2 linked regions of the Azospirillum brasilense genome follow. The protein of the gene in region 2 binds, or shares a complex with, the protein of the main gene of each other region. Links are inferred from orthologs where the notes say so. Each region holds a gene or a part of one and is shown on either strand. Other genes may lie near its edges.

Region 1 (9,521 bases), 580 kb from region 2 along the record:
CGTCGCCCAGCCGGGCAAGACAGCGGACGACCTCATCCCGGTCGTCCGGGTGGACGCAGTCCAGCACGGCCGTCCCCAGCAGCGCCTCCGGCGGAGTGCCGAGCACGCGCAGCGACCCGGCTCCCACATCGGCGAACCGCCCGTCCGGCGACAGCAGGGCGACGACATCCCCGGCAACCGCCATCAAGGCATGAACAGACCGTTCAAGTCTCCGCACAGCTCACCATTCCGCATCACCGCTTCAGTGCAGAACAGTAAGACGCGAATCTGTTAACGATTCATGATGGGGATGTAATCCACGAAGAAACAGCGGGGCTAAGCTGCAGAAAACCGCGCCGAAAAAGCATCTGTGGTTGCGTTTGGTGCTTCCGTCATAACCATATGGCCTATGCCGGACAGCAGAATGACTTCGGAACCACTGACTTTGGCGGCAAGCGCCTTGCCGGACCTTGCCGGCGTCATGCGATCGACTCCACCCAGCAGGAACAGCGCCGGACAGGACACCGCCGCGGCGGCCTCGCCACCCCGGACATACGCGTTGCAAGCCCCCAGATCGACGCCGAGCACGCCGGGCCGCGCCCGCTGCATCAACCGCCGCCCGCCGGGAACCAGCGACAGTCCGGGAGCCGCCGCACCGCCGACATGCCCGCACGGGCCATGCCCCCAGCCGATGACCAGCTCGATGGCGGACGGATCGTTCAGCGCCGCGGCGGCCAGCAGGTCGGGATGGACCGGCATCGTCTCCGCCACCCCCAGCAGGGCCAGCGATTCGACGCGGTCACCGTGCCGCGCCGCGGTTTCCAGGGCCACCAGGGCGCCCATGGAATGGCCGGCGAGCGCCGCCTTGGCCACGCCCGCCGCGTCCAGCAACGCCACGACCCAGTCGGCCAGTTCCTCGACGGAGGCAAGCGGCGCCCCGCCGGAGCGGCCATGGCCGGGCAGATCCACCGCCAGGACGGACCGCCCGTGATGGGCGAGGTAGCGGCTTTGCAGGCTCCACACCGTGTGGTCCATGCCGGCGCCGTGGATCAGCACGATCGCCGGACGCGCCGGGTCGAAGGGCCGCCCGCCGGTGTGGGCGTAAACATTCTGGCCGTTGACGGTCAGGTCCATGGCAGCCTCCTCACGCCTTCGTCGCGGCGCGCAGCGCCTGGCGCAGATCGTCGATCAGGTCGTCGCAATCCTCCAGCCCGATGGACAGGCGGATCATATCCTCCCCCACCCCGGCGGCGGCGAGCGCCTCGGCGTCGAGCTGGGCGTGGGTGGTGCTGGCGGGGTGGATGACCAGCGACTTGGCATCGCCGACGTTGGCGAGGTGCGAGAACAGCGCCAGCTTCTCGATGAAGCGGCGTCCGGCCTCGCGCCCGCCCTTGATGCCGAAGGAGATGATGGAGCCGGCGCCGTGCGGCAGGAGCTGGGCGCGCAGCCGGTGGTCGGGATGGTCGGGCAGTTCCGGGTGGGTGACCCAGGCGACGCTGCCGTTCTCCGCGTAGGCCTCCGATTCGAGGAAGCCCAGCACCTTGCGGGTGTTGTGGATGTGGCCCTTCATGCGCAGCGGCAGGGTTTCCACGCCCTGGAGGATCTGGAAGGCGTTCATCGGGCTCATGCAGGCGCCGAAGTCGCGCAGCCCCTCGGCGCGGGCGCGCATGATGAAGGCGGCCGGCCCGTATTCCTCCACGAAGTCGATGCCATGATAGCCGGCGTAGGGCTCGGTCAGCGTGGGGAACTTGCCGGACGCCTCCCAGTCGAAGCCGCCGCCGTCGATCACCACCCCGCCGATGGCGACGCCGTGCCCGGCCAGCCACTTGGTGCAGGAGTGCATGACCAGATCGGCGCCGAAGCTCAGCGGCTTGCACAGATAGGGCGTGACGAAGGTGGCATCGACCATCAGCGGCAGGCCGGCGTCATGGGCGATGGCCGACAGGCTGGGAATGTCGAGCACCTCAAGCCCCGGATTGCCCAGCACCTCGCCGAACAGCAGCCGCGTCTCCGGCCGGATGGCCGCGCGGAAGCCGTCGAGGTCGCGCGGATTCACGAAGGTCGTGGTGATGCCGAATCGCGGCAGCGTGTAGGCCAGCAGGTTGCGGCTGCCGCCGTAGATCGAGGAGGAGGCGACGATGTGCCCGCCCGCGCCCATCAGGGTCATGATGGCGAGCGTCAGGGCCGCCTGGCCGCTGGCCGTGCAGACCGCGCCGACGCCGCCGTCCAAGGCCGCCAGCCGTTCCTCCAGCACCGCCACCGTGGGGTTCGAGATGCGGGAATAGATGTGCCCCGGCCGTTCCAGATTGAACAGCGAGGCGGCGTGGTCGGTGTCGTCGAAGACGTAGGACGTGGACTGGTAGATCGGCACCGCCCGCGCCCCGGTTGTCGGGTCGGGCCGCTGGCCGGCGTGCAGGCTCAGCGTGTCGAACTTGAGGAACTTGGCGTCGGCCATTCCCATCCCCCTGAAAAGGTAAGGGCCGCCCGTGGTGCGAGCGGCCCTCTGCTGCTTCGTTTTATTGCCTGCCCTGCTCAACTCGGTGAGCTGATTTGCGGGGAGGGTATGGCTGGATGACGCAAAGGTCAAGTAGTGGCTTTCCGAAAGTTGCCATGGATTTCGAAGCAACTCTTCGGTGCAAATCACTCCACCCCGACCATGGTCTCCTCGGTCAGCCAGTCGACCACCTGGGCCAGGGCCTCCCAGCCGGTGGCGCCCTGCTCCAGCGCCTCGCGGTAGATGGCGACCTGCCGGTGGGCGCTGGTGCCGCGGCGGATGATGTCGCGGGCGTTGGCGACCTCGGCCACGCAATCGAATCGCTCCGCGTCCTCGCGGGTCAGCTCGATCAGCTCCTCCATCAGGTCGGCGTAGGGAACGATGGTGCCGCGCCCGAAATCCACCAGCCCCTCGTCGAGGCCGTAGCGCTGGGCCCGCCAGCGGTTCTCGCCGATCAGCAGGTTCTTGTAGGGCCGCCACGTCACGTTCCGCAGCCGCAGCCGCCACAGCATGCGCAGCAGGCAGCGGAACAGCGCCGCCACCGTCACCGCGTCGTCCAGCCGGGTGCAGACGTCGGTGATCCGCATCTCCAGCGTCGGGAAGCGCTGGGACGGGCGGATGTCCCACCACAGCTTGCTCGCGTCCTCGATGATGCCGGCGTTGACCAGGACATTCACCTGCTGCTGGTACTCGCCGAAGCTCTGGAAGCTGTCCGGCATGCCGGTGCGCGGCAGCTCGTTCCACACCGCGAGCCGGTAGGATCTGCGCTGCATGTCCTGCCCCCGCCAGAAGGGCGAGGAGGTGGACAACGCCAGCAGATGCGGCAGGAAATAGCGGACCTGATTCATCAGGTCGATGCGCAGGTCGTCGTCCTCGATCCCGACATGGACGTGCATGCCGCAGATCATCAGCCGCCGCGCCGGCGCGCCCAGGTCGCGGGCCAGCATGTTGTAGCGGTCGCGGTTGGTGTGCTTCTGCGGCTCCCACGCGGCGAAAGGATGGGTCGAGGCGGCAATGGGCGCCAGATTGTGGGCGCGCGCCACCCCGGCCACCGTCGCGCGCAGCCGCGCCAGCTCCGCCCGCGCCTCCGCCAGGGTGGAGCACACCGGCGTGCCGACCTCGATCTGGCAGCGCAGGAATTCCGGATGGATCTGGCCCGGCGCCTGCTCCTGGCAAGCCTCCAGCATCTCGTCCGGCGGGTTGCGCGCGATGTCCCGCGAGTTGCGGTCCACCAGCAGATACTCTTCCTCAAGCCCCAGCGTGAAGGCCGGCTCCATGAACGCTCACTCCCGCGGGAACAGTTTGATCTGGTAGAGGTCGGGGTCGGCCAGGATCGGCTCCAGCGCGTCGCCCAGCACCGTCGCCCACAACGCCGCCCCCTCCGGCGTGGCGATCAGGTCCTGGCGCACCTCGACCAGGACGTTGGGCAGCCCGGCGGGTGTGGCGTGGCTTTCCACCGTGCCGCCCAGCGTGCTCCGGCCCGAATAGGGTTCGTTGTCGCCGACGCACCAGCGCCCGTCGGCGCGCAGCCGCTCGATCATCGGAATCGGGATGCGCGGGTCGTGGTCCCACAGGATGCCGACGTGCCAGGGCCGGGCGACACCGCGCATGGCGGGGGTGAAGCTGTGGATCGACAGCAGCACCGGCACCTGCCCACGCCCCCGCCGCCGGGCAACCTCGGCGGCGACCGCCTCGTGGTAGGGCCGGAAGATGGCGTCGACCCGGCGCTCCTCCTCCGCCCGGTCCAGGGCCCGGTTGCCGGGAATCACCACGTCGTCGCTGACCACCGGGATCGCCGTTGGATCGTCCAGCGCACGGTTCGGGTCGATGACCAGCCGGGAGTAGCCGGACAGCACCGCCGTCGCGCCGAACCGTTCCGACAGCCGCCGCGTGACCTCGGCCGCGCCGATGTCGTAGGCGATGTGCCGGCACAGATTCGCCTCGTCCAGCCCCAGCGTCCCCAACGCCTTCGGAATGGCCCGCGAGGCGTGGTCGCACAGCAGCAGGACGGGGCTGTCCGACTCCGGGCGCAGCACGGCGACCGGTGGCGGATCGTCAGGGCCCAGCAGCGGCGCGGCCGGCGCGGCGCGGGGCGGCGACGGCAGGGTCACCGGTCGGGGATGTTCGGCGGGCTTGCTCGGGGATCGCTGCGTCATGATGGCACAGTATTGCAGGGTCTCGGTCGCGGCGGAAGTTCCCGCCGGCTGGTCCGATGGCAACGGCCCGGACCGGTGGATGATCCCACGACAAAGGCAATGTCCCACAATCCGGGCCTTCCGCAGGTGAGCCATGCGGCGGGGGGACGTGGCGCGCGCAGGTTGCGTCCGTTATAACGGACGCCATGCCGGACGCCAGCACCCTCGCCCCCGCCGCGCGCGCTGACGCCGCGCAACGGATCGCACTGATCGCCCTCCTGACCGGGGCGCTGGGAATCGCCTTCGCTCCGATCTTCGTCCGCCTGTCCGAGCTGGGACCGAGCGCCACCGCCTTCTGGCGCTTGGCCTTCGCGATTCCGGCCCTGTGGGTCTGGATGGCCATGGAGCCGAAGGGCGGCGCCCGCTCCCGGAAACCGTCGTCGCTGAACGATTATGTCCGGCTGACCGCCGCCGGGCTGTTCTTCGCGGGCGACCTCGCCATCTGGCACTGGTCGATCCGCTACACGTCGGTCGCCAACTCCACGCTGCTCGCCAACTTCGCGCCGATCTTCGTGACGCTGGTGTCCTGGCTGGTGTTCAAGGAGCGGTTCAGCCGGACCTTCCTCACCGGCCTCGGGCTGGCCCTGTGCGGCGCCATCGTCCTGATGGGGCAAAGCCTGCAGTTGAGCCCCGATCACCTGTTCGGCGACGCGCTGGGCTTGCTGACCGCCGTGTTCTACAGCGGCTACTTCCTGATGGTCGGCCGTCTGCGGTCGGAGTTCTCCACCGCCACGATCATGACCTGGAGCGGCGTTGTCACCGGCGTCGCCCTGCTGCCCATCGCCCTGCTGTCGGGCGAAAGCCTGATCGCCGGCTCGCTCGGCGGCTGGGGCGTGCTTCTCGGGCTCGCCCTGGTCAGCCACGCCGGCGGCCAGAGCCTGATCGCCTACGCGCTGGCCCATCTGCCCGCCGCCTTCTCCTCCGTCAGTCTGCTGCTCCAGCCCGCGGCGGCGGCGGTGCTGGCCTGGGCGCTGCTCGCCGAGCCGCTCGGCGCGTTCCAGGCGGTCGGCGGCACCATCGTGCTGGCCGGAATCCTGGTGGCCCGCCGCGGGAGCCGATAAAGCACCGCGGGCGACGCGGACCATACGCCGGCGTCCGGTTGCGAGTTGACGTGATTTGCCCGACTCGGGTACGACCTATGACCGATTGCTGATGAAAGGGCATGCCACCGTGTCCGACACCGAAGAACCCCACCACGTACCGGCCTCCTCCCAGCGCATTTCCGAATGGGTGGCGGAACGGATTCTCGAACGGATCGCCCGTGGCGAGCTGGTTCCGGGAGAACGCCTGCCGGGTGAGCGCCAGCTCGCCGAACAGCTCCACGTCAGCCGGGTGTCGGTGCGCGCGGCCCTGCAGAAGCTGAAGACCCAGGGCTTCCTGACCGCCGTGCAGGGCGGCGGCACGCGGGTGGTGTCCTCCGCCGGCGCCATGGACGGCGCGCTGACCGAAATGGTCCGGGTGAAGCACGCCAACCTCTGCGACCTCGTGGAGATCCGGCAGGCCCTGGAAAGCTGGGCGGCCCGGCGCGCCACCGAACGCGCCACCCAGGAGCAGATCGACCACATCGGGCGGGTCCTCGCCGCGATGGGCGAGACGGGCCGCGACGGCAAGCAGGCCGCCGACGACATGGACTTCCACCTCGCCGTCGCCCAGGCGGCGGGAAGCCCGGTCTACCTGCATCTGCTGGCGACCATCCGCGACATTCTGGGCCAGATGATGGAGTACCATCACACCGAGCCCTTCGCGCTGGGCCGCGAGGCGCTGATGATCGACCATCACCGCGCCATCTACGACGCCATACGGCGCCGCGACGCCGATGCCGCCGCCGTTGCGGCCACCGACCACCTCGGCTGGGTGCTCGACCGTTACAACGACCTGAGCCGGAAGGCGGAGGACCTGTCCCACCCCGACACCGACGCCAATCCGTAAAGCCGGGCCAAACGGGGGGGCCACCCTCCCCGCTCCACCGCCGACACATGAAAAAGCCGCGGGGTCCGGAAACCCCGCGGCTTTTCTTTTCAGCGGACTATGGCGATCCCGGTCAGGCGGCCAGGATGCCCTCGATCTGCTTGGTCACGTCGTCGATCTCGGCCATGCCGTCCACCGTCTTCAGAACGCCTCGGCTCTGATAATACGGGAGGATCGGCGCGGTCTGCTCGTGATACTGGGCGAGGCGGGTCTTCACCGTGTCGGCGTTGTCGTCGGCCCGGCGCTTGAACTCCGTGCTGCCGCAGACGTCGCAGACGCCCTCGACCTTCGGCTTCTCGAAGACGTCGTGATACCCTTTGCCGCACTTGGCGCAGGTGTAACGACCGGTGATGCGCTCGACCAGGATGTCGTCGACGACCTTCATCTCGATGACGTGATCGAGCTTCAGGCCCTTGTCCGACAACATGCTGTCCAGCGCTTCGGCCTGGGCGACCGTGCGCGGGAAGCCGTCGAGGATGAAGCCGTTGGCGACGTCCGGCTTGGAAATGCGCTCAGCGATGATATCGACCATCAGCGCGTCCGGCATCAATTTGCCGGCGGACATGATGTCCTTCGCCTGCTGCCCAAGCGGACCACCCTCGGCGACCATCGCGCGGAGCATGTCGCCCGTGGAAAGCTGGACGAGTCCGCGCGTGTCTTCGAGACGCCGCGCCTGGGTCCCCTTCCCGGCGCCCGGCGGTCCGAGCAGAATGAGATTCATTACTTTCTCCCCCGAAGCTTCGCTTTTTTAATCAGCCCCTCATACTGGTGGGCCAGCAGATGGGAATGAATCTGCGCAACCGTGTCCATCGTCACCGTGACCACGATCAGCAGGCTGGTGCCGCCAAAATAGAACGGAACCGAATGCTGGGAAATCAGGATTTCGGGGAGGAGACAAACCGCCACAAGGTACGCGGAACCGATCACCGTCAGGCGGGTCAGCACGTAGTCGATGTAGTCCGCGGTGTTCTTGCCCGGACGGATGCCGGGAATGAAACCGCCATACTTACGCAGGTTCTCGGCCGTGTCCGCGGGGTTGAAGACGATGGCCGTGTAGAAGAAGCAGAAGAAGATGATCAGCGCCGAATACAGGATCATGTAGAGCGGCGTGCCGTGCGCCAGATAGCGCGTGACGGTCTGCAGCCACTCCGGACCCTCGCCGCCGGCGAAGCCGACCGCGGTCAGCGGCAGCAGCAGCAGCGACGACGCGAAGATCGGCGGGATGACGCCCGCGGTGTTCAGCTTCAGCGGCAGGTGCGACGCTTCGCCGCCGAACACGCGGTTGCCCATCTGCCGCTTCGGGTACTGGATCAGCAAGCGGCGCTGCGCGCGCTCCATGAACACGATGAAGAACACGACGCCCACCGCCATCAGCAGCAGGAAGACGATGAACAGCGTGGACAGCGCGCCGGTGCGGCCCAGCTCCAGCGTGCTGACGAGAGCGCGCGGCAACTCGGCGACGATGCCGGCGAAGATGATGAGGGAGATGCCGTTGCCGATGCCGCGGGCGGTGATCTGCTCGCCCAGCCACATCAGGAACATCGTGCCGCCGACCAGCGTGATGACCGTGGCGATCTTGAAGAACAGCCCCGGTTCGGGAACCGCGGCGCCGGACGCGCCGGTCATCGCCTCGAGCCCCACCGCCAGACCCCAGGCCTGCACGGTCGCCAGAAGGACGGTGCCGTAGCGGGTGTACTGGTTCAGCTTCTTGCGACCCGACTCGCCCTCCTTCTTCAGCGCTTCCATCTGCGGCGACACCGCGGTCAGGAGCTGCACGATGATGGAGGCCGAAATATACGGCATGATGTTGAGCGCGAAGATCGTCATGCGGTGCAGCGCGCCGCCGGCCAGCATGTCGAACATGCCCAGGATGCCCCCGCCCTGCTGCCGGAAAATATCGGCCAGGATCTGCGGGTTGACGCCCGGAATCGGGATGTAGGTGCCCAGGCGGTAGATGATCAAGGCACCAAGGGTGAACCAGATCCGCTTCTTCAGCTCGGTCGCCTTGGAGAAGGCCCCGAAATTAATGTTCGCGGCAAGCTGCTCGGCCGCTGATGCCATGGGTCGTATCCCTGTCCCTAATGCACGAACGGGGCGGTCCTGCAGGATGCAGGCCGCCCCTCGCAACTTCGCTTCATTTAGTGCCGGAAGGTGCCCGCGCGCAAGCGCGGGCTTCCGATCACTCGGCGGCTTCGGCGGCGGACGCGGTCAGCGTGACGCTGCCACCCGCCTTCTCGACCGCTTCCACAGCCGACTTGGAGGCGCCGGCCACGGTGAAGCTGGCCTTCGTCGTCAGGGCGCCCTTGCCCAGCAGACGGATGCCGTCCTTCTTCACCTTACCGGTGACGCCCGCCGCTTCCAGAGCCACCGCATCGATGGTCTGGCTGGCGTCGAGCTTGCCGGCGTCGATGAACTTCTGGACCAGGCCCAGGTTCACGACCGAGTATTCCTTCGCGAAGATGTTTCGGAAACCGCGCTTCGGAAGGCGGCGGTGAAGGGGCATCTGGCCGCCTTCAAAGCCGTTGATGGCCACGCCGGTGCGCGAGGTCTGACCCTTGACGCCACGGCCGCCGGTCTTGCCCTTGCCCGAACCGATACCGCGGCCGACGCGCATGCGCTCCTTACGGGCACCGGGGTTGTCCCGGAGATCGTTCAGCTTCGTCATGGGTTCAGCCCTCGTTCTCGACGCGGACCAGGTGCGCGACCTTGGCGATCATGCCCCGCACGGCCGGAGTGTCCTCCAGCTCGCGGGTCCGGTGCAGCTTGTTGAGACCCAGACCGACCAGCGTCTCGCGCTGGTCGTGCTTGCGGCCGATCGGGCTGCCGGTCTGGGTGACGATGACGGTCTTCTTCTCGGCCATGATCAAGCCTCCTGCGCACCGGCA
Region 2 (16,142 bases):
CACGGGTGGTCATCCGGCTCCAGAACATCGACATCAGCAGAACCGGGAAGTTCGCCGAGGCCGCGATCACGAAGGCGAGGCCGACCATGAAGGCCACGTTCTGGTTCTCGAAGGCGATGCCGAGGAAGATCGAGACGATGCCGATGACCACGGTGGTGATCTTCGACACGCGGATCTCGTCATGCTCCGACGCGCGGCCCTTGGCGATCACCGAGGCGTACAGGTCGTGCGACACGGCCGAGGCGCCGGCCAGCGTCAGGCCCGCGACCACCGCGAGGATGGTGGCGAAGGCCACGGCCGAGATGAAGCCGAAGAACAGGTCGCCGCCCACCGCGTGCGCGGTGTGGATGGCCGCCATGTTGGAGCCGCCGATGATCATCGACGGGTTGGGCTTTCCGCCCGCCGCCGCCAGCTTGGCCGCGTCGAGGAACGGATAGGCGCCGGTGGCGTCCGGGGCCAGCAGCAGCACGATGGCGCCGAAGCCGATGATGAAGGTCAGGATGTAGAAGTAGCCGATGAAGCCGGTCGCGTAGAACACCGACTTGCGGGCCTCCTTGGCGTCCGACACCGTGAAGAAGCGCATCAGGATGTGCGGCAGGCCGGCGGTGCCGAACATCAGCGCCATGCCCAGCGAGATCGCCGAGACCGGGTCGGTGATGAGGGCGCCCGGCGCCATGATGCCGGTCGCCTTCGGGTGGACCTGCACGGCCGTGGAGAACATCGCCTCCGGGCTGAAGCCGAACTTGGCGAGCACCGCGAAGGCCATGAAGGAGGCGCCCGACAGCAGCAGCACGGCCTTGATGATCTGCACCCAGGTGGTGGCGAGCATGCCGCCGAAGGTCACGTAGGCGATCATCAGGACGCCGACGATCACCACCGCCCACAGATAGTCCATGCCGAACAGCAGCTGGATCAGCTTGCCGGCGCCGACCATCTGGGCGATCAGGTAGAAGGTCACCGTGGCGAGCGAGCCGCAGGCGGCCATGGTGCGCATCGGGGTCTGCTGGAAGCGGTAGGAGGCGACGTCGGCGAAGGTGTACTTGCCGAGGTTGCGCAGGCGCTCAGCGACCAGGAACAGGATGATCGGCCAGCCGACAAGCCAGCCCACCGAGAAGATCAGGCCGTCGAAACCGGAGGTGTAGACGAGGCCGGCGATGCCGAGGAAGGACGCCGCCGACATGTAGTCGCCGGCGATGGCGAGACCGTTCTGGAAGCCGGTGATGCCGCCGCCGGCGGCGTAGAAGTCCTTCGCCGACTTCGTGCGGCGCGCCGCCCAGTAGGTGATGCCGAGCGTGGCCAGCACGAAGACCAGGAACATGACGATCGCCGAGAAGTTCGTCGCCTGCTTCTGGACCGCGCCTTCGACCGCCGCCGCGTGCACCGACGCGGGGATGAGCGCGCCGGCCGCGACGGCCGCGACGCCCACACGATTGACCAGCGAACGCATCACTTCGACTCCTCCATGATCTGCCGGTTCAGCTCATCGAACTCGCCGTTCGCCCGATGCACGTAGATGCCGGTCAGGATGAAGGCCGAGATGATGGTGAAGAGGCCGACGGGGATACCCCAGGTGGTCACGCCATTGCCGATCGGGGTACCCAGGAACCCCTTGCCGAAGGCGACCAGCAGGATGAAGCCGAAGTAGATGACGAGCATGGCGATCGAAAGCGTCCACGCGAATGCGCTACGCTTCTGCACCAGCTCCTGAAACTTGGGATTCGCGAGAATCCTCTGAGCGTTTTCTTTCATAGTGCGTCCCCTCGCGAGTGCCGAGCGATTTTTGCAAGGTCATATTAGACACTCGGACCATATGGTCTTTGTAACGAACTATCCCGTCAACAACTTTGATGCAGGCCAACCGCTAAAAAGCGCCTTGACGCAGCCCGCGGCCGTTGTTCCGGAGGTTCGTTCACTAACCCATGGCAGCGAAAGGGCAATGGGGGCACGAAATATTGTGAAGCGTGGGCTTAAGAATTGGTGCGCGGAAGCCAAGGTATGCGACCAAAAGTCACACCTTCCTCCTTCAACTCCTCCGCTTCCTTGTCGGTGGCCTCGCCATAGATCCCGCGTGGATCGGTTTCGCCATAATGGATGCGCCGGGCCTCTTCGGCAAAACGGTCCCCGACATAGTCGCAGTTCGTTTCAACCGCGCGGCGAACTTCCGTCAACTGGCGCATGACTTCCGCCGCGAAGCGCTCGCGCAGTTCCGCCGGCACGGACGGGGTCGTCGGCGCCGGGGGAGCGGCGGGAGCCGCCGCGCCGCCGCCCGCCGCAGGCGTGCCTTCCGGCGCGCCGCCCTCGCGGGCCGCCTCGTCCTTCGCGCGGCCCCCCTTGGCGATGCGCGGCGCCATGGGCGCCTTGGTGATGTGCGTGTCGCCGCAGACCGGGCAGGCGATGGCCTTGGCGGCGGCCTGCGTCTCGTAGGCGTCGCCGTTGCGGAACCAGGCTTCGAACCGGTGGTCGGCCGTGCATTTCAGAACGAAGAGGATCATGTCCCCGTCGGATGCTCCAAGGTGAGAAGACCGGATGGTCATGATATACGGTCGGTGACCGGTTGCCAGTTCAGCACGACGCCGGCGTCGCGGTCAAACACGCGTCATGAAAGAGCGGGAGCGTCCGTCCCTTGTCCACACCGTCCACCGCAGGATCGCCGCACGCCGCGATCAGTCCGCCCTCCCCCTGGGTCGCGCGTTTCGCGCCGCTGGTGCGGGCGGGCGGCCCGGTGCTCGACCTCGCCTGCGGGTCGGGACGGCACCTGCGGCTGTTCCAGGCGCGCAACCACCCGGTGGTCGGGCTGGACCGCGACCTGCGCGGCGTGGCCGACCTGACCGGGACGGCGGGGGTGGAGCTGGTGGAGGCCGATCTGGAGAGCGGAGCGCCGGTGCCGCTGCTGCGCGACCGCCGCTTCGCCGCGATCGTGGTGACCAACTACCTGCACCGTCCGCTGTTCCCGGCCATCCTCGACGCGCTGGAACCCGGCGGCCTGCTGCTCTACGAGACCTTCGCTCTGGGCAACGCCCGCTTCGGCCGCCCCGCCTCCCCCGCCTTCCTGCTGCGCAGTGGCGAGCTGCTGGAGGTGGCGCGCGGGCGTCTCCAGGTCATCGCCTACGAGCATGGCGAGGTCGCCTCGCCCAAGGCCGCGGTGATGCAGCGGCTGTGCGCGGTCAAGGACCTGGAGGCCGGACACGGCCTGGACGGCGACCCGGAACCCAGGCCCCTGCCGGCCTGACGCCCGCTCAGAAGCCGACCCGGTCCAGCGTGAAGGTCCGGTCATGGCTCAGGGCCGGCACCATGCGGCGGGCCTCCTCGACGCGGGCCATGTCCAACTCGGCCAGGACGAAGCCCACCGCCTCCTCGGCGTCGGCCAGCACCTCGCCCCAGGGGGCGACGATCAGGGAGTGGCCGTAGGTCAGCCGTCCCTGGTCGTGGCTGCCGGTCTGGGCCGGGGCCAGGACGAAGCAGCCCGCCTCGATGGCGCGGGCGCGCAGCAGCGTGTGCCAGTGCGCCCGCCCGGTCGGCACGGTGAAGGCCGCCGGCACCGTCAGGATCGACGCTCCGGCCTGGGCCAGCGCCCGGTAGAGATAAGCGAAGCGCAGGTCGTAACAGACGGTCATGCCGACCCCGCCCCAGGGCGTGGCGGCCAGGACCGCGCGGTCGCCGGGCCGGAAGGTCGCGGATTCGCGGTAGCTCTCCCCGCCCTTCAGGTCCACGTCGAACATGTGGAGCTTGTCGTAATGGGCGACGGCCCGCCCTTCGGCGTCGAACAGATAGCTGCGGTTGGCCACCCGCCCGTCGTCGAGCAGGACGCCCAGCGTCCCGGCAAGCAGCCAGGCCCCGGTCTCCCGCGCCAGATCGGCGAAGAAGGGGATCGCCGGGTGCTCGTCCGCCGTCCTCACCCGCTCCAGCACCTTGGCGCGGCCCTGGACGATCATGCTGACATTCTCGGGCAGGGCGATGAAGTCCGCCCCGGCGTCGCGCGCCCGGCGGACCAGATCGCCCGCCGCCTGAAGGTTCGGAAGGATTTCCGTGCCCGCGTTGACCTGGACGCAGGCGGCCTTCAGGACGCCGCTCATCCCCCGATTCCCAGGATCGGGTCGAGCTTGCCGGCACGGTCCAGCGCGTGGATGTCGTCGGAGCCGCCGTAGGGCTTCCCGTCGATGAAGACCTGCGGCACGGTCATGCGCCCCTCGGCCCGCTGCACCATCTCCTCGCGGCGGCCCGGGTGCATGTAGAGGTCGATCTCCTCATACGCCACCCCCTTGCTGTCGAGCAGACGCTTGGCGCGCGAGCAGTAGGGGCAGAAGGGCGTGGTGTAGATGACGACGTCGGCCATGCGGAGGGCTCCTTGGCTGTTTTGAACGGTTATAAGATCAACCGCCGTACGGCGTCACCCGTTACGTTTTCATGGCTCACACCCACGGCTCACGTCTTGACGACGCGCGCCAGGGTCAACGCGTCCACCCGCTCCGCCCCGGCGCGCCGCAGCACCCGCGCGCATTCCGACAGGGTGGCCCCGGTGGTCAGCACATCGTCGACCAGAACGATGCGCTTCCCGGTCACCCGCGCCTCCAGCCCCGGCCGGACCGCGAAGGCTCCCTGGACGTTCCGCCGCCGCCCCGAGCGGTCGAGCCCGCCCTGCGACGGGGTGGACCGCCGGCGGACCAGCAGGTCGGGAAGCACCGGGCGCCCGGCCTGCCGGCCCGCCGCCTGGGCGAGCAGGGCCGCCTGGTTGTAACGGCGCCGGAACAGCCGCAGCCGGTGCAGCGGCACCGGGGCCAGCAGGTCGGCATCGGCCAGCAGCTCCGCCCCGGCGCGGGCCATCCAGGCGCCGTAGGCCGCGGCGGCGTGGATGCGGTCGCCGTGCTTGAAGCCCAGCACCAGCGGGCGGCTGCCGTCGTCGTAGGCCAGGACGGCGCGGGCGCGGGCGAAGACCGGCGGCTCGGCGATGCAGGCGCCGCACAGCGGCTCCCCCTCCAGCGCGAAATCGAAGGGCGTGCCGCAACAGGCGCAAGCGGGCGGCGCGATGAAGGTCAGGCCGCTCCAGCACGGCGCGCAGAGGCCGCCCTGCCGGTCCACCGCCCCGCCGCAGCACAGGCAGCGCGGCGGCAGCAGCGTGTCGAGAATCCCCGCCAGAACCCTGGTCGCCAGCCGCTGCGGAAGGACCATGGCGGCATGCCCCTCTCAGTTCAGGCCGGCGATCCGGTCGAAGATCACGAAGGTGTAGTCGCGCAGCGCGATGTAGATCGCCGGCCCGGTGATGAACAGGATGGCCAGAGTCGCGAAGATCTTGAGGTCCTGCTGCAGCGTCGATTCGTTGATGTTGGTCGCCTGCTGGAAGATCGTCAGCAGCATGCCGAGCACCGTGGTGACGACGAGGACCGGGGTGGTGATCTTGATGATGACGATCAGCGCCTCGTAAGTGGCGCCGATGGCTTCCTCAATGCCCATGGCAAGCTCCCGCAGGTTCGCGGCCGACCATAGCACGGCGCCGCCCTTTCGCCGATGGTTGTAGCCCGCCGGGGCTGGGCTATATTGCGGGCATGACCACGCCCGACAGCATGACCGTCTTCGACCGCGCGCTCGTCCGCCGCCGCCGCGACCGCGCCGTCCCCGCCTTTGCCGAGCACGCCTTCCTGTTCGAAGAGGTGGCCGAACGCCTCGTCGACCGGCTGGAGGATGTGGCCCGGCCCTTTCCCACCGTGCTCGACCTCGGCGCCCATGACGGGGTGATGGGGCGGACGCTGCGCGGGCGCAAGGGCGTCGAGACGCTGGTCGCCTGCGACCTCGCCCCCGGCTTCGCCCGGCGCGCCGGTCCGCTGGCCGTCGCCGCCGACGAGGAGTTCCTGCCCTTCGTGCCGGAGACCTTCGACCTCGTGGTCAGCAACCTCAGCCTCCACTGGGTCAACGACCTGCCCGGCGCGCTGGTCCAGGTGCGGCAGGCGCTGAAGCCCGACGGCTTCTTCTGCGCGGCCATGCTGGGCGGGGAGACGCTGCTGGAGTTGCGCCGCTGCCTGTACGAGGCGGAGATGGAGGTGGCCGGCGGTGTGTCGCCCCGCGTGTCGCCCTTCGCCGAGATCCGCGACGTCGGCGGGCTGATGCAGCGCGCCGGCTTCGCCCTGCCGGTGGTGGACAGCGACGTCATCACCGTCACCTACAGCGACGCCTTCCGCCTGATGCGCGACCTGCGCGGCATGGGCGAGACCAACGCCGTCCTGGCCCGCCGCAAGGTGCCGGCCACCCGCGCCCTGCTGTTCGACGCCGCCCGCCGCTACGCCGAGCGCTACGCCGAGCCGGACGGGCGCATCGAGGCGACCTTCCAGATCCTTTACCTCGCCGGCTGGTCGCCGCACGAGAGCCAGCAGCAGCCGCTCAAGCCCGGCTGCGGGGAGATTCCGTTGGGCGAGGCGCTGAAGGGATCGGCGGAAAAGCTTCAGTAATCCGGAGCGGGGCGGGAGTCAGCGCGGTTCGGATCGTCACCCGATCATCCGGACCGCCATCCAGCCCAGCACGCCGGCGTTCACCACCATGATGACCGGCGCCGCCCGCGCCACCGCGGACCGCCAGGTGCGCCCCGCCAGATGCCCGGCGAGGCCGACCGCCAGCAGGCTCGGCAGGGTGCCCAGCGCGAAGGCCGCCATGCCGAGCGCCCCGGTCAGCGCGCTGCCGCTCGCCGCCGCCACCGCCACGGCGCCATAGAGAAGACCGCAGGGGATGAATCCCAGCGCCAGCCCAAGCCCGTAGCCGCGCCAGCCCGTGGGGTTGCCGAACAGGGGACGGGCCAGCCTCGACACCCGGTCGCCCCACCAGCGCTGCACCGCGCCGTCGAGCTTCGGCATCCAGGCGGTCAGCCCCTTCACCGCATAGCCGAGGAAGAACAGCGCCGCGAAGGCCAGCAGCGCCACCGACAGCCATTTCAGCCCCGGCAGCGCCCCGACATGGCCGGCGACCATCGCCGCCGCCGCGCCGATCAGCGTGTAGGTGGTGCCGCGCCCCAGATGGTAGGGCAGCACCGCCGCACCGGCCAGTCGGTGGAACTCGCTCATCCGCGAAGCCGGGACCTGCTCCAGCCGGGCGGTGACCTGGGCCAGGACGAAGGGGCCGCACATGCCCGCGCAGTGGGTCGATCCCCCGACCAGCCCGGCGGTCAGCAGCGCCACCAGCAGCCCGCCGTCGCGGTCGATGACGACGGCGCACTGGTTGAGGCCGGCTTCGAGAAGCGTCAGGGCCGAGTGGGTGTCCAAGGCGGACCTCCGGTTGGAAGACCGCCCGTGTATAGGGGAAGCCCGCCGCGAAGGCCATGACCTGAGTCAACGGGCGCCGGCCCGCGCCGGGTCGGCCTTCGGGATCAGGTCTCGGAACCGGACTGCGCCACCTCATGCACCTCGACCGGCTGGGAGGCGTGGCGGTTCATGATCTCCAGCGCCTGCCGCTCGCGCCCGGCGTCGGCCAGATTGACCCACAGCAGGATGCCGCCCTTGTCGAGGTGCTGCAGCATCGGCTCGTTGCGCTTGTCGGTCAGCCAGTTCGACATGACCGAGCCCATGGCGCCGCCGCCCACCCCCGCCGCGGCCGCCGCGGCCGCCGCGGCCAGGGCCGTGCCGCCGGTCGCCAGGACGGCGCCGGTCGCCAGGATCGCCCCGACATAGGCCGGGAACCCCACCGCCACGCCCTTCACGCTGCCGACATCCTCCGGCGAGACGTAGGACTGGCGCGGCGCGTCGGGGTCGTGGGCGATGTCCTCCGCCCGCTCCGGCACATGGCCGAGATGGTCGCGGATGGTCTGGTCGTTGGCGAGCACGCTCAGCTCATGGCGCTGGAAGCCGGCCAGGGTCAGCTCATCGACGGCCTTCTGCAGGGCGTCGCGGCTGGCGAAGATGCCCACGGCCTCGCGCACGGCGCCGCGCAGATGGCCGCCGGAGCGGTTCGCGTTCACATCGTTCTCGAAGGTCATGGCGGTCTTCCCCTGTTGCGCTTCCCGGTCGCTGTTCAACCATGGGCGCGAAGCGGAGGTTCCCGCCGGGACATCGGGCGGCGTCAGGGCGTTCCCGCGGCGGCGGGCGGGGTCACCGTGCCCCGCGGCTCCGGCATGGTGCCGAGGAACCACCACAGGCCCAGCGCGATCAGCGCGGCCTTCACCGCCAGGAACAGGGCGGCGTGGCAGGCGAGCGGGTTGCGGGCGAGCGGGTTGCGGACCATGGGCGGCTCCATTGCAGCGGGTCGCCGTCGCCAAACCGGGCCAAACTGGATAGTATCCCCGGCCGAAAGACGGATCACACACGGATCGCACAAAAGGACGCGCCATGAAACGGTTGCTGATGCTCAGCCTGCTGGCCCTCGGCCTGACCGCCCCCGTCGCCGCGCCGGCCCTGGCCCAGATCAACCTCCTGGAAGGCCCCTCCATGGTCAAGGCGGTGACGTCCAACGACGCCAGCGCGCTGCGGCTGCTGCTGCTGAAGGGGGAGAACCCGAATCAGGTCGACGCCAGCGGACGGCCCGTCCTGCTGGTGGCCATCGGCAACGGCCATCCGGAGCTGGTGCGGCTGCTGCTGGACGGCGGGGCCAACCCCAACCGCGCCGACAAGGCCGGCAACACCCCGCTGCACTACGCGGTGGAGGCCGACGCGCCGGAGGTGGTGGACCTCCTGCTGGCCAAGGGCGCCAAGGTCGACCAGGACAACCGCCAGGGGGTCACCCCGCTGATGACCGCGGCGCGCTTCGGCCGCGTCGATCTGGTGGAGCGGCTGCTGAAGGCCGGGGCGCAGGCCGACCGCACCGACTTCACGGGCCGCACGACGCTGAGCTGGGCGCAGGACAGCCGCAACGCCCGCGTGGCGAACCTGCTGCGCCAGGCCGGAGCGCGCTGAGGCCGCTATGGGCGACGCCCCGCTCACCGCCATTCTCGGCGCCGCCCCCCTGAACGGTCCGGGGCCGCTGTTCCTGCTGCTGCTGGCCCTTGCCATCGACGCCGCAGCCGGCGACCGGATCGGGCGCGTCCTGCCCGACCCGGCGGCGCTGGCGCAACGCGTCTGCGCCTGGGCCGACCGGCGGCTGAACCGGGTGGAGCGCGGCAAGACCGCCCGCCTGCTGCGCGGCGCGCTGGTCGTTCTGGCGCTCGTTCTGGCCGCCGTCGCCGTCGGCCTGATCGTCGAGCGGATCGGCGCGCAGAGCCGCGGCTGGCTGCTGGAGCTGGCGGTGATCCTCGCCACCCTGCGCGGACGGAGCGCCTGGGCGCGGGTGCGCGCGGTGCGCCGCGCCCTGGACAAGGGCGGTGTCGTCCCGGCGCGGGAGGCCGTCGCCCCCCTCACCCGCCGCCACGCCTTCAGCCTGGACGAGCACGGCATCGCCCGCGCCGCCATCGAGGCCGCCGCCAAGGGCTTCGCCCGCAAGCTGGTGGCCCCGGTCTTCGGCTACGCCCTGCTGGGGGTTCCCGGCCTTCTGGTCTGGGCGGTGGTGGACGGCGCCGACACCGCGCTGGGCCACGCCGGCGTCCGGCACGAGCGTTTCGGCCAGACCGCGGCGCGGCTGGACGACGCGCTGAACGCCATCCCGGCGCGGCTGGCGGCGGTTCTGCTGGCGCTGGCCGCGCCCTTTGCCGGGGCGAAGGCCGGCGGCGCCTTCCGCACGATGATGCGGGACGGCGGCAAGGCGGCCTCCCTCAACATGGGCTGGCCGACCGCGGCCATGGCCGGCGCGCTGGGTCTGGCGCTGGGCGGGCCGCACCGCGACGGCGGCGTGGTCATCACCGAAGCCTGGATCGGCGACGGCCGCGCCCGCGCCACCGCCGCCGACATCGGGCGGGCGCTGGCGGTCTACGCCGTGGCCGGGTTGATCCTGGCGCTGCTGGTGGCGCTACTGCTGTGGGGGATCGCGGGGCTATAAAGCGCGGGTGCGGGGGACAAGACTTCACACGGATTGCACGGACGATTTCACGGATTACACGGATTTTTATTTATTTGTCCACTCCATCCCTGTTGCCTCACGCAAGAAAAGCTGGCTTCCGATATATATTATTTAAAAAAATCCGTGAAATCCGCGCGTCGATCCGTGAAATCCGTGTGAAGTCTTGCCCGCCACGCCGCGACCCGCCCAAGAAAAAAGGCGCGATCCCGAGGGACCGCGCCTTTTTCATGTCAGCGGCGAACCGCTGTTACCACTTGGACGCCCGGTGCGCCGGCTTGCCGCCCTGGGAGTCGCGGCGGGCGTGACCGCCGTGCTCGTTGCGGGCATGGTCGCTGCGGCCATGCTCGTTGCGGTTCGCCGGACGGCCCTGCGGACGGCCCGAATTGCCGGCAGACTCGCCACCACCGTTGGCGTTGCGCACCCACGGCTTCTTGTTGTAGCCGCCGCCGTTGCCGCCACCCGGACGGCCACCCGAACGACCCGCCGGACGGCCGCCGCCGCCGGTCTGGAACGGACGCTGCGGCTCCAGGCCCGGAACGACGTGGATGTCGAGGCGGGTGCCGGTGTAGCGCTCGATGCGGAACAGGGCATCGCGGTCGGCGCGGGCGGCGAAGGAGATCGCCACGCCCGAGGCGCCCGCACGGCCCGTGCGGCCGATGCGGTGGACATAGTCCTCCGCCGAGCGCGGCAGGTCGAAGTTGATGACGTGGGTGATGTCGCGCACGTCGATGCCGCGCGCCGCCACGTCGGTCGCCACCAGCAGGCGGACCTGACCGGTGCGCAGGCGCTGGAGCGTGCGGTTGCGCTTGAACTGGTCCATGTCGCCGTGCAGGGCGGCGGCGGCGTGGCCGGCGTCGCTCAGCTCCTCGGCCAGCGCATCGGCGTCGCGCTTGGTGGCGGCGAAGATGATCGCCTTGCCGACCTCGGGCAGGTCCGCGAAGTGCTTCAGCAGGCGGCGCTTATGGTCCATGTCGTCGGCATGGTGCAGGCGCTGCTCGACGTTCACCGAGGTGGTGGCGCTTTCCACGGCGACGCGCACCGGGTTGCGCAGCAGGTTGCCGGCGAGCTGGGCCATGCGGCGGTCCAGCGTGGCGGTGAACAGCAGCGTCTGGCGGTTGTCCGGGCAGCACTTGGCGATGGTCTCCACATCGTCCAGGAAGCCCATGTCCAGCATGCGGTCCGCCTCGTCCAGGATCAGCACCTCGACGGCGCTGAGATCGATGCGGTTGCGCGACACATGGTCGAGCAGGCGGCCCGGCGTGGCCACCATCACATCCACCGCGCGCGACAGCAGGCGGAGCTGGTCGCGGTAGGGCATGCCGCCGACCACGTCCACGATGTTGTACTTCATGAACTTGGCGTACTTGCGGGCGGCGTCGGTGACCTGCTTGGCCAGCTCGCGGGTCGGGGCCAGAACCAGCACGCGCGGAGCGGCCACGCCGAGGCGCGGCAGGTCGACGGTGCGGGTCAGCGCCGGCAGCATGAAGGCGGCGGTCTTGCCGGTGCCCGTCTCGGCGGTCGCCAGGATGTCGCGGCCTTCCAGGGCCGGCGGGATCGCCTCGGCCTGGACCGGGGTCGGGGTGTTGTAGTCGAACGCCTCAAGCGCCTTCACGACGAGCGGGTGGACGCCCAGCCCGGCGAAGGCGTTGGGGGTAACGGTGTCGGTGGTGTCGGTCACGGTCGCGTCGGCGGCGGCAACCTCGGTGACGGCGGTCTCGACGACAGAAGTCTCGGCGACGGCGGTCTCGACAACGAGGGCGTCGGCGGCGGTCATTTCGATGGACGACAAGTAGGGTAACCTTTCCTCAGGACCAAGACGGCGCACGGCCGCCGCACCAGGATGGTGAGCGGTGGAACGCCGGCGTTTTCGCCGGGAGGAGGTCGGAAGAGGGAGAGGCGTCTGTCCGAAGCAACGGGCGACCGGGTCCCAAGGAAGGCCGTCCCGCAATATCAAAGCGCGTCTCGCTCAAGAGACGCGCGAGCCTCCAGCGATCAAGACGCCTTACATAATGGGTTGCGCTGCACAATCCAAGAAGATTCTTTCACGCCCCCGGTCGTGTCGTGTCCCCGGCGGCGGGTGCCTGCCGTGCGCGCAGCGCATCCCGGATCTCCTCCAGCAGAACCTCCTGGCGGGGCGGCGCCTTCGGCTTGGAATCCTGGAGGAAATGCAGGCGGTTGACCTGCCGCACGATGAGGAACAGCGCCCCCGCCACGATGAAGAAGTTGATGAGCGCGTTGATAAAGCGGCCATAGTTGATGGTCGCCGCCCCCGCCGCCTCCGCCGCGGCGAGGCTCTCGTAATGGCCGCCGGACAGGTTCAGGAAATAGTTGGAGAAGTCGATCCCGCCCATGATCCAGCCGATGGGCGGCATCAGCATGTCCTTGACCAGCGAGTTGACGATGCCGGTGAAGGCCGCGCCGATGATGATGCCGACGGCCAGCTCCACGACGTTGCCGCGGCTGATGAAGGTCTTGAATTCCTGCAACATGGCTGCGCTCCCGCTTGTTGACCGGAAGAACGCCACAGCCCAGCCGAAGTTTCCCGGGCCGCAAAAGGAAAGGGGCCGGACCCTGCGGCCCAGCCCCCTCCGAAACGTCCCCGGCGGCGTTCTTCCCGACGGTGCTTACGCCACCTTGCCGTGGCAGTGCTTGTACTTCTGGCCCGAGCCGCAGGGGCAGGGCGCGTTGCGCGGCGTGTTCGCCCAGGCGTTGGGGTCGGCGCCCGGCACCACCGAGGCGGCGGCCTCGCGACGGACCATGCCGGCGGGCAGCGGCGCGTCGGCCGGCGGATAGCCCTGGGCGGCCCCGGCTCCCGCTTCCGCCATGGCCAGCGCCGGATCGTCGCGGCCCTCGTGCATCTCCTGCGGCGGACGGGCGTACAGCTCCTCCGGCTGCGGGGCGATGCGGATCTCGACATGCATCAGCACGGCGGTCACCTGCTCGCGCAGGGTCGTCAGCATGGTCTCGAACAGCTCGAAGGCTTCCCGCTTGTACTCGTTCAGCGGGTCCTTCTGGGCGTAGGCGCGCAGGGAAATGCCCTGGCGGAGATGGTCGAGCTGAAGCAGGTGATCCTTCCATTCCTGGTCGAGGATCTGCAGGAGCAGGCTCTTCTCCACATGGCGCATCGTGTCGGCGCCGTAGGTCTCCACCTTCTCCGCGTATTTGCGGTCGGCCGCCTCGCGGACGCGCTCCTCGATCTCCGGCTCGGCGATGCCCTCCTCCTTGGCCCAGTCGGCCACCGGCAGGTCCATGCCCAGGAGGCGGTTCACCTCCTCGTGCAGGCCGGCGATGTCCCAGGCCTCGGAGTAGGAGTTCGGCGGGATCGCCTTGTTGACCATGTTGGCGATGACCTGATGGCGCATCTCCAGGACGGTCTCGGCGATGTCCTCCGTGTCCATGATCTCGCGGCGCTGCTCATAGACGACCTTGCGCTGGTCGTTCATGACGTTGTCGAACTTGAGCAGGTTCTTGCGGACCTCGAAGTGGTGGGCCTCGACCTTGGTCTGGGCCTTTTCCAGCGCCTTGTTGATCCAGGGGTGGATGATCGCCTCCCCCTCCTTCAGGCCGAGGCGCTGGAGCATGCCGTCCATGCGCTCCGACCCGAAGATGCGCATCAGGTCGTCGTCCAGCGACAGGAAGAACTTGGAGGCACCCGGATCGCCCTGGCGGCCCGACCGGCCGCGCAGCTGGTTGTCGATGCGGCGGCTCTCGTGCCGCTCCGTGCCGACGACATAGAGGCCGCCGGCCTGCTTGACCAGCTCGCGCGCCTCGGCCACCTCGGCCTCGATCTGCTTGATCTTGGCGTCGCGCTCCGGCCCGTCGGGCAGGTTCGCCAGCTCCATCTGGATGCGCATCTCGACGTTGCCGCCGAGCTGGATGTCGGTGCCGCGGCCGGCCATGTTGGTGGCGACCGTGACGGCGCCCGGACGGCCCGCCTGGGCGACGATGTAGGCTTCCTGCTCGTGGTGGCGGGCGTTCAGCACGTTGTGCGGGATGCCGCGCTTCTTCAGCAGCTCGGCGATCAACTCCGACTTCTCGATGGAGGTGGTGCCGACCAGAACCGGCTGCTGGCGCTTGCGCGCGTCCTCGATCAGGTCGATGATCGCGTCGTACTTCTCCGACGCCTTGCGGTAGACCTCGTCGTCCATGTCCTTGCGCTGGACCGGCACGTTGGTCGGCATGTCCACGACCTCAAGGCCGTAGATCTCCGCGAACTCCGCCGCCTCGGTCATTGCCGTGCCGGTCATGCCGGCCAGCTTCGGGTAGATGCGGAAGTAGTTCTGGAAGGTGATGGAGGCGAGCGTCTGGTTCTCGCGCTGGATCGTCACCTTCTCCTTGGCCTCCAGCGCCTGGTGCAGGCCTTCCGAGTAACGGCGGCCCTCCATCATGCGGCCGGTGAACTCGTCGATGATGATGACCTTGTCGTCCTTGACGATGTAGTCCTTGTCGCGCTGGAACAGCGTGTAGGCGCGCAGCGCCTGCTGGGCGTGGTGGACCAGCGCCACGTTCTGGATGTCGTAGAGGCCGCCCGACTTCAGCAGCCCGGCCTCGGCCAGAAGCTGCTCCATATGCTCCTGCCCGGCCTCGGACAGGCTGACCGTGCGGTTCTTCTCGTCCATCTCATAGTCATCCCGCGTCAGCTGCGGGATCAGGCGGTCGACCTGGATGTACATGTCCGACGAATCGGTCGACGGGCCGGAGATGATCAGCGGGGTGCGCGCCTCGTCGATCAGGATCGAGTCGACCTCGTCGACGATGGCGAAGTTGAAGGGCCGCTGGACCATGTCCTCCAGCCGGAACTTCATGTTGTCGCGCAGATAGTCGAAGCCGAATTCGTTGTTCGTGCCGTAGGTGATGTCGGCGGCGTAGGCGGCGCGGCGCTCATCGTCGTCCAGCCCGTGCACGATGCAGCCGGTGGTCAGGCCGAGGAAGCCGTAGATGCGGCCCATCCAGGAGCTGTCGCGCGAGGCCAGATAGTCGTTCACGGTGACGACGTGGACGCCCTTGCCTTCCAGCGCGTTCAGATAGACGGCCAGCGTGGCGACCAGCGTCTTGCCTTCGCCGGTGCGCATCTCGGTGATCTTGCCCTGGTGCAGGACCATGCCGCCCATCAGCTGCACGTCGTAGTGCCGCTGCCCCAGCACGCGCTTGCCGGCCTCGCGCACGGTGGCGAAGGCGTCGGGCAGGATGGCGTCGAGCGTCTCGCCCTGCGACAGCCGGCCGCGCAGCCAGTCGGTGCGGGCGCGCAGCGCGTCGTCGGAAAGCGCCGCCAACTCGGGCTCCAGCGCGTTGATCTGCTGGACGGATTTTTGCAGCGCCTTGACGGTGCGCGTGTTGGCGGTGCCGAAAATCTTGCGGGCGAGAGCACCGAACATGAAAACCTCGGGGGTGGAACGTCGTGAAGCCGGCTTTTTGACCGGTCTCACATAGGCCCGAAGCAAGTTTCTGTCAACGAGACCCGCCCCTTTGCCCGGCCCTTTCAGGCGCGCGTCGCGGGGGTGCCGGCGCTGCATGAAGCGTGGGTCGGCGTGTGGCGCGCCCTGGAAGCACCACCGTTCCGCCGCCATATCGCCTTGAACACGGTCGAAGGAAGGCGCCGAAGGTAGGCGTCACGGCCGCGCATCACGACCGCTTGCCCCGCGCCGCGAACCCATGCTTAATCCCCCGCGGATTCGGGCGCGGGGCCGGATCGTCCGCACAGCCACCGCCAATCAACGGCCGCCGCCAATCATAAGACGTTCTGTCATGCCATTGACCGTGACAAGACACATCCGCCGGAAGGAAAAGACTCCATGGTGAATCGAGTGTTCCGCGCCGCCCTGCTGTCGATGGCCGCCTGCGGCCTCGCGCTGGCCGCCCACGCCCAGACTCCGGCGCCGACTCCGGCTCCCGCGGCCACGCCCGCCCCCGCCGCGCAGGCCGCCCCCGCCACGGCGGACGCCGATCCGGTGGTGGCGCGCGTCAACGGCGAGGCGGTCCACCGCTCCGACGTCCAGCGCATGGTTGCCCAGCTTCCGCCGCAGGTGCAGCAGATGCCGCTGGAGATGATCTACCCGGCGGTGATCGAGCAGCTCGTGAACTCCAAGCTGGTGGCCGAGGCCGGCTACAAGGCCAACCTCGCCGGCACGCCGGAGGTCAAGGACGAGATCAAGCGCGCCGAGGAGCGCGCGGTGCAGCGCGCCTACATCCAGAAGGAGGTGCAGTCGCGCATCACCCCGGCCAAGCTGGACGAGGCCTATCAG

Evidence for each region.
Region 1: the proteins of secA (region 2) and secY are in contact, whole or in part, in a crystal structure (PDB 3DIN), measured with the Thermotoga maritima proteins. The link is inferred for Azospirillum brasilense from one-to-one orthologs. Residues at the interface, in WP_004082002.1 of Thermotoga maritima: Glu261, Ala262, Arg263, Lys300, Ala301, Arg302, Thr303, Ile304, Ile305, Leu323, Tyr324, Asp325, Pro326, Val329, Ser330, Tyr333, Ile336, Lys340, Phe345, Val349, Glu363, Phe364, Tyr374, Ser375, Gly376, Gly377, Glu393, Ile395, Thr482, Ser483; in WP_004081795.1 of Thermotoga maritima: Glu108, Gly109, Glu110, Glu111, Ala236, Glu237, Arg238, Arg239, Ile240, Thr241, Ile242, Gln243, Tyr244, Ala245, Arg246, Arg247, Val248, Thr249, Gly250, Arg251, Arg252, Val253, Tyr254, Gly256, Ala257, Ser258, Thr259, Tyr260, Leu261, Pro262.

The regions. Positions count from the first base shown.
Region 1 is NZ_CP032345.1:748,993-758,513, forward strand. What follows is about bases 6,528-9,521. They hold secY (preprotein translocase subunit SecY), read right to left. Parts: upstream 8,698-9,521; coding sequence 7,357-8,697; downstream 6,528-7,356. Other genes in these bases: D3869_RS03770 (FadR/GntR family transcriptional regulator), read left to right, coding at 6,528-6,597; D3869_RS03775 (adenylate kinase), read right to left, coding at 6,710-7,357; rplO (50S ribosomal protein L15), read right to left, coding at 8,816-9,301; rpmD (50S ribosomal protein L30), read right to left, coding at 9,306-9,497; rpsE (30S ribosomal protein S5), read right to left, coding at 9,500-9,521. In the rest of the region: D3869_RS03740 (sensor histidine kinase), read right to left, coding at 1-184; D3869_RS03745 (alpha/beta fold hydrolase), read right to left, coding at 316-1,113; D3869_RS03750 (O-acetylhomoserine aminocarboxypropyltransferase), read right to left, coding at 1,124-2,434; D3869_RS03755 (carboxylate-amine ligase), read right to left, coding at 2,620-3,750; D3869_RS03760 (N-formylglutamate amidohydrolase), read right to left, coding at 3,757-4,629; D3869_RS03765 (DMT family transporter), read left to right, coding at 4,815-5,729; more of D3869_RS03770, read left to right, coding at 5,839-6,527. UniProt on the Escherichia coli protein: The central subunit of the protein translocation channel SecYEG. Consists of two halves formed by TMs 1-5 and 6-10.
Region 2 is NZ_CP032345.1:1,327,133-1,343,274, forward strand. The notes cover bases 12,325-15,600. They hold secA (preprotein translocase subunit SecA), read right to left. Parts: upstream 15,276-15,600; coding sequence 12,525-15,275; downstream 12,325-12,524. Other genes in these bases: mscL (large conductance mechanosensitive channel protein MscL), read right to left, coding at 12,325-12,389. Also shown: D3869_RS06485 (cation acetate symporter), read right to left, coding at 1-1,447; D3869_RS06490 (DUF485 domain-containing protein), read right to left, coding at 1,447-1,749; D3869_RS06495 (DUF1178 family protein), read right to left, coding at 1,968-2,492; D3869_RS06500 (class I SAM-dependent methyltransferase), read left to right, coding at 2,624-3,229; D3869_RS06505 (carbon-nitrogen hydrolase family protein), read right to left, coding at 3,237-4,073; grxC (glutaredoxin 3), read right to left, coding at 4,070-4,333; D3869_RS06515 (ComF family protein), read right to left, coding at 4,423-5,166; D3869_RS06520 (flagellar biosynthetic protein FliQ), read right to left, coding at 5,182-5,448; D3869_RS06525 (methyltransferase domain-containing protein), read left to right, coding at 5,541-6,437; D3869_RS06530 (sulfite exporter TauE/SafE family protein), read right to left, coding at 6,474-7,241; D3869_RS06535 (general stress protein), read right to left, coding at 7,346-7,951; D3869_RS33005 (hypothetical protein), read right to left, coding at 8,035-8,196; D3869_RS06540 (ankyrin repeat domain-containing protein), read left to right, coding at 8,301-8,864; D3869_RS06545 (cobalamin biosynthesis protein CobD/CbiB), read left to right, coding at 8,872-9,879; D3869_RS06550 (DEAD/DEAH box helicase), read right to left, coding at 10,148-11,689; more of mscL, read right to left, coding at 11,943-12,324; D3869_RS06565 (peptidylprolyl isomerase), read left to right, coding at 15,693-16,142. UniProt on the Escherichia coli protein: Required for protein export, interacts with the SecYEG preprotein conducting channel.